DNA from 2 places in the Corallincola platygyrae genome. Region 1 is predicted to be linked to the other one. Evidence: predicted binding sites of a transcription regulator. Region 1 holds the regulator's gene; the other holds the start of a gene.
The links. The regulator sigma-54, encoded in region 1, starts transcription at its own class of promoters, with help from an activator protein. The targets are predictions, from matches to a motif close to GTTGGCACGNNNNTNGNNT.
Positions count from the first base shown of each region.

Region 2: a site for sigma-54 is predicted at 1,861-1,879, ahead of ABEA14_RS11825 (nitrate reductase). Genes of this name have one in related genera too.

Region 1 is NZ_BAABLI010000029.1:7,880-11,306, reverse strand. It holds gene lptC (LPS export ABC transporter periplasmic protein LptC) at 1-29, shown strand, start outside; gene lptA (lipopolysaccharide transport periplasmic protein LptA) at 13-558, shown strand; gene lptB (LPS export ABC transporter ATP-binding protein) at 561-1,286, shown strand; gene ABEA14_RS16675 (RNA polymerase factor sigma-54) at 1,377-2,882, shown strand; gene hpf (ribosome hibernation promoting factor) at 2,911-3,198, shown strand; gene ptsN (PTS IIA-like nitrogen regulatory protein PtsN) at 3,206-3,427, shown strand, end outside.
Region 2 is NZ_BAABLI010000014.1:116,089-119,515, reverse strand. It holds gene ABEA14_RS11825 (nitrate reductase) at 1-1,809, opposite strand, end outside; gene cobA (uroporphyrinogen-III C-methyltransferase) at 2,218-3,039, shown strand; gene nirB (nitrite reductase large subunit NirB) at 3,057-3,427, shown strand, end outside.

The DNA.
Region 1 (3,427 bases):
TAAAAGCGACCTATGAACCTGAAAAATAGATTTTATCTCGGCCTGGCTGGACTGCTGATCGCGGTAACCCCTCATATCCAGGCTGTTGAAGCTGACTTTCAGCAAGAAGTCCGTGTGGATGCCAAGCGCCAAAGCATTGATATACAAAAAGGTATCATCTCGTTCTTTGAAGATGTCAGCGTTACTCAAGGCACATTGAAGATTTTTGCTGACACCCTTCAGGTTGAACAGTCTGCAGGTGCGGGAAAAGAAGTTTTGATCGCCGCAGGCGAACCCGCAAAATTCAGTCAACTGCTGGAAAATGGTCGCACCATGACAGCAGAAGCAAAAGAGATACGCTACCGCTTGGCGGACAAGACGTTAATTCTTACCGGTGGCGCGACCCTGACTCAACAGGACAGTGTGGTGCAAGGAGAGCTGATACGTTACGACATCGCCAAGCAAAAACTGGTGGCTGAAAGCGGCAAACAGGAAGGTGACCGCGTCACAACCATCTTTTTACCCGAACAGCTGCAACAGCAGTTGGGTCAGAAAGATGAAGAAGAGGATACCGAATAGTCATGGCAACCCTCACCGCCAACCATCTGGCAAAAAGCTATAAAGGGCGCCAAGTGGTGAAAGATGTCTCTTTGGCGTTAAACAAGGGCCAAATTGTCGGCTTGTTGGGCCCCAACGGGGCGGGCAAAACAACCACCTTTTATATGGTGGTTGGCCTGGTACCAAATGATAAAGGGCGCATCACAATCAATGATGAAGATGTCACTCTATCCCCCATGCACGTTCGCGCACGCAAGGGGATTGGTTACCTACCACAGGAATCCTCCATCTTTCGCAAGCTGTCTGTATCCGACAACATTATGGCCGTGTTGCAAACCCGCGCTGAACTGAGCCGGGTCCAACGACTGGAAATACTGGAGCAGCTGCTTGAAGAGTTCAGCATTACTCACATTCGTGACAGCTTAGGAATGTCTCTGTCGGGCGGTGAGCGTCGACGAGTTGAGATAGCAAGAGCACTGGCTGCAGAGCCTCAGTTCGTTTTATTGGATGAACCTTTTGCAGGAGTAGATCCAATATCTGTAACCGATATCAAGAAAATCATTGAACACTTACGCGATCGAGGTCTTGGTGTCTTGATTACTGATCACAATGTGAGAGAGACTCTGGATGTATGTGAGTACGCTTACATCGTTAGCCACGGAGAGTTGATAGCCAAAGGCAAGCCGGAAGATGTATTATCGGATCAAAAGGTACGTGACGTGTATCTCGGCGAGCAATTCCAGCTATAGTTTAATTAACGGGTGACGCATTTTTTAGTCTCTCACTCGAACTCCACGTCCGTTGTAAGCAAGTGCGTTTTTTTATTGTCACGGAAGTAAATGAAACCGTCATTACAGTTACGTTTAGGCCAGCAACTTACCATGACGCCGCAATTGCAACAGGCAATTCGGCTGTTGCAATTATCGACTCTGGACCTCCAGCAGGAAGTTCAGGATGCGCTCGACAATAATCCGCTTCTGGAACAGACAGAACAAAGCGACGTAGCTGAGCAGCCTGTCAACGGCGAGGCTCAAGATCTTCCTCAAAAAGCTGAAACGGCATCAGCTGACAGCAACGATGGTTTCCAAGACGAACATGATGCTGCTGCGGTTGAAACGTCGGAAGCACTCAACAAAGAGCAGATATCTGACGAACTTCCAGTAGACAGCACCTGGGATGATCACCTCTCTGCAGCGCCAGTTTCCGGAGCCTCCTACGGCGACGATAGTGAGTTCAGCTATCAGGGCGAGACAACAGATTCACTGCAAAGCCACCTCGAGTGGCAGATGCAACTGACTCCATTCAGTGACGTAGACCGTGCAATCGCCACCGCCATCATTGATGCCATCGACGAATCCGGCTATCTGACTGTGTCAGCAGAAGACATTCTTACCGCGCTCGGACAAGATGAAGAAGCGGTTGAGCTGGATGAAGTTGAAGCTGTAATCAAACGTATTCAGTTGTTTGACCCGATCGGCGTTGGCGCTCGCTCACTGCAAGAGTGCCTGCTGGTGCAGGTCAACCAATTTGCAGAAGATACACCTTGGTTGAAAGAATGTAAGCAGGTTCTGGGCAATCATATCGAGCTACTCGCCAGCCGTGACTATCGCCAGTTGATGCGTAAAAGCAAGCTCAAGGAAGACCAGTTACGCGAAGTTCTCCGCTTGATCCAGTCACTTAATCCTCGCCCAGGCAGTGCGGTGATCAGTGGCGAAGAACAATACGTGATTCCAGACGTATCGGTGACCAAAAAAAGCGGTCGCTGGGTTGTAGAGCTCAACCCTGATGCCGTACCTAAACTCAAAGTAAATCAGCAATATGCTGCCATGAGCCGCACGGTGAAGAATTCAGCAGACAGCCAGTACATTCGCTCTCATCTGCAGGAAGCAAAATGGTTCATCAAGAGCCTGGAAAGCCGCAATGATACGCTGATGAAAGTGGCAAACTGCATTGTTCAGTTTCAACGGGATTTCTTTGAATACGGCGATGAAGCGATGAAGCCAATGGTGCTTAACGATATCGCTCAAGCGGTTGATATGCATGAATCAACCATATCCCGTGTGACCACACAAAAGTATATGCATACCCCCAGAGGTATCTTCGAGCTTAAATATTTCTTCTCCAGCCACGTCAGTACTGAAGGGGGTGGAGAATGCTCCTCAACAGCTATTCGAGCACTGATCAAGAAACTAGTGGCGGCTGAAATCCCCAGCAAGCCTTTGTCAGATAGCAAAATTGCTGACCTACTGGCAGACCAGGGAATTCAGGTAGCAAGACGAACGATCGCCAAGTATCGGGAGTCCTTGTCTATCCCACCGTCAAATCAGCGAAAGAGCTTGCTGTAAAAAGCTCACCAATAAAAGGATGAGGTCTATGCAAATCAATCTTACCGGCCATCATGTCGAAGTTACTGATTCACTCCGAAACTATGTGAATGAAAAGTTCACTAAGCTAGAGCGCCATTTCGACCACATCAATAACGTTTACGTTATCCTCAACGTTGAGAAGTTAACGCAAAAAGCAGAAGCAAAACTGCACCTAAATGGTGGTGAGATATTTGCTAACGCAGAGCATTCAGATATGTATGCCGCAATCGACGCGTTGGTCGATAAACTCGATCGACAAGTAATTAAACATAAAGAAAAGCTAAACGCGCACTAATTACACTATGGATATATCATCCATTCTCAGCCTGGACTGCACTCGAAGTGCAGTCCACGGTTCAAGCAAAAAACGAGTGCTTGAGATGGCCAGCGAACTGGCTGCCAAGCACCTGCCGGATCACGGCTGCAAAATGATCTTTGAAAGCATTCTGGATAGAGAGAAAAAGGGCAGTACAGGTATTGGAAATGGTATTGCTATTCCTCATGGGCGGATCTCAAATGCCAGT
Region 2 (3,427 bases), on a different contig from region 1:
GGTCATGGTGTGCCACTGATCTCGGATCCGGCCGCTATTCAGCACCAGTGGATACTTGCCATCAATGCCAGACGCCGGCGCTCTATATTTTACCGGCACCAACCTTGCGCGCTTACTTGGCGTATAAAAGTTGCCCTCTGCAAAAAAACGTTTGTGCAAGCTCACTTCGCCCCGGGTAGCCATTGGCCACTGGAACGGTGCTAACTGGTCATATTCAGTTTCAGCGAGCCCCTGCATACCACTAATGTCAAAGTCTCTGCTGCCCTCATTTTCATAGCCAGAAAGTGCCGCGTGTTCTTCGAATATCTCCGCAGGACTATTGAAATTGAAGCCTTGTTCAAATCCCATACGTTTGGCGACTTCACAGATAATCCACCAATCTGGCATCGCTTCGCCTGTCGGTGGGACGATCGCGCGTTGACGAGAAATCCTTCGTTCAGAGTTTGTGACCGTGCCAGACTTTTCTGCCCAGCCTCTTGCTGGAAGTAGCACGTGGGCTAACCGTGTGGTGTCAGTGTCTGCGATACAATCAGATACAACGACAAGTTCGCACTGCTTCAGCGCTTGCTTCACTTTGTCTGCATCAGGAAGACTCACCACTGGGTTGGTCGCCATTACCCACACGGCTTTAATTTTGCCTTCTGATATCTGGTCAAACAGATCCACCGCTTTAGCGCCGGGCTGTATGGCCATAGATGGCGCATTCCAGAAGGTTTGAACCTGCGCGATCTGCTGCTCAGTAAACTCCATGTGGGCTGCTAGCATGTTTGCTAGTCCGCCCACTTCTCGGCCACCCATCGCATTGGGTTGCCCAGTGATGGAAAATGGCCCCATGCCAGGCTTACCAATTCTACCGGTAAGCAAATGGCAATTAAGGATCGCATTAACCTTATCGACACCACTGGTCGACTGATTAACACCCTGGCTGTATATGGTGACTGTATTTTCTGTTTCAGCAAAAAGAGCCAGAAACCTATTCAATATTTCCCCATCAAGCCCAAGAATTTCGCAAACGTCTGATAAGTCGCCTAACTCAGGAACATCGCCATGGGCGGCATGCAATGCCTGCTCGGCACCCTCGGTATAGCGTTCTAGGTATTCCGGCGAATGAAGGTTTTGTTTGGCCAGATAAGCAAGCAAAGTATTGAACAACAGCACATCAGTACCCGGCTTAACGGGTAGATGCATATCTGCTATATCGCAGGTATCTGTGCGCCTTGGGTCGATCACAACGATCTTCATGTCAGGGCGCTGCTCTTTCGCGGCTTTGATGCGTTGAAACAACACGGGGTGGCACCAAGCCAAATTTGATCCTGTCAGAACCAGCAGATCTGCCACTTCAAAATCTTGATAACAGCCAGGTACAGTATCTGTTCCAAATGCGCGCTTATGACCCGCAACAGCAGAGGACATACACAGACGACTGTTGGTATCGATGTTTGAGGTACCGATATACCCTTTCATCAGCTTATTGGCGACGTAGTAGTCTTCGGTAAGCAATTGCCCTGACACGTAGAGTGCAACAGAATCAGGTCCATGCTCTTCAACGATCGATGCAAACTTGGATGACACATGGTTGAGCGCCTGTTGCCAGTTAACGCGCTCTCCATTTATAGAAGGATGCAACAAGCGGCCATCCGGAATCACGGTATCTCCCAACGCAAGTCCTTTTGAGCACAAACGGCCGAGGTTAGCTGGATGAGATTTATCGCCTCTGACCGTTACTTGACCATCAGAACTGACATTGGCTTCTACGCCACAGCCCACACCACAGTATGGGCAGGTTGTCTTAATCCAGTTGTCTTGCATCAGGAACTCCATTAATTACGCTATGCTTCAATACTACGCTGCATGCTGATGGTGCAATACTCTTGCCACTATTAAGTGCAAAGCTATAAACCAATAAAAACAATAAGATAGGACTATCCAGCTCACATACCCACAAATTCAAAGCAAATGCCCATGCACATAATTGGCGCTGTTTAGAAGTGCAACAGGGATCACGTTGTGCAGTTCGGTCAATTTTTCTATACCCATACCGGGATAGACCTACTACCCCCATCAAACTAGGGGTTTTATTGGCCAGCCTTAGCAAGAAAAAATAAATCCTATATAAATCATGCGTATAACATTTTTTTAACGTTAAAAAACAAAACTGGCCCCGCGTTTGCTCAATTGCTTCTGAACAAGAAGTTAGATGTTGTATCGGGGGCACCAATGACCAAAGAGACCATTATCAAGTTTGAAGCTGCAACGGGGAGCCAAAAGCCCGTAGGCAAGGTATGGCTTGTTGGTTCAGGCCCTGGTGACGCAGACCTGCTCACAGTGAAGGCGTTGCGCACGATACAAACCGCAGACTTGATTCTCTATGATGCGTTGGTCAGTGATGAGATACGCGACTTGTTTCCCAAGCAAACCGCGGCGCTGTTTGTCGGCAAATCAAAAAATCATCACAGCATTCCTCAGAACGCTTTAAACCAACTTCTGAAAGATAAGGCCCTTGAAGGTTTTAATATCTGTCGCCTCAAAGGCGGCGACCCTTTTGTATTTGGCCGCGGTGGCGAAGAAGCGCTTGAGCTAAGACAGGTGGGTGTCGAGGTTGAAATTGTTCCGGGTATCACCGCTGCCTCCGGCTGTACTAGCTATGCAGGTATACCTCTTACCCATCGCGGCATGTCGCAGGCCTGCACCTTTATTACCGCCCACGGCGAAAGCGGTCTGAATCTGGATTGGCAAAACCTGGCTGAGAGTCAACACACATTGGTGGTGTATATGGGCCTCAGTAAGTTGGCGTTCATTCGAGATCGCCTGACTGGCGCCGGACTTACTGCATCAACGCCGGCAGCGCTTATCTCAAATGGTTGTCGTGATAACCAAAAAACAGTTATCGGCACATTATCAGAACTACCCGAGATGGCTGCTACTCATCAGCTGCCCTCTCCCACGCTTGTGGTTATAGGGGAGGTGGTCACCCTGGCCCCTGCCCTTAACTGGTTTAACGAATTAATCGAATCAGAACAGCATCAGCTGTCAGCATAACTTAGAGGGATCCCGGTATGACTCAGAAAAAAGTCATTGTTGTCGGTAACGGCATGGTTGGTCATAAGTTCATCGATGAACTTGCAAACCATGACCAAGCAGACAGCTATCAGATCACAACCTTTTCGGAAGAGCCTCGTCTGGCTTATGACCGAGTGCAACTTTCAAGCTATTTCTCTGGTGCTACGGTCGATGACCTGATGATGACCAGCGAAGCGTATTACGACGAGCGTAATGTCCGCCACCTGGTAAACCAGCAGGTGGTCTCGATCGACAAAGATGCTAAAACCATCACAACAGACAAAGGGTTGGTGGAAAGCTACGACAAACTGGTCTTAGCCACCGGTTCTTTCCCGTTTGTTCCGCCTATCCCAGGTAAAGACCAAGA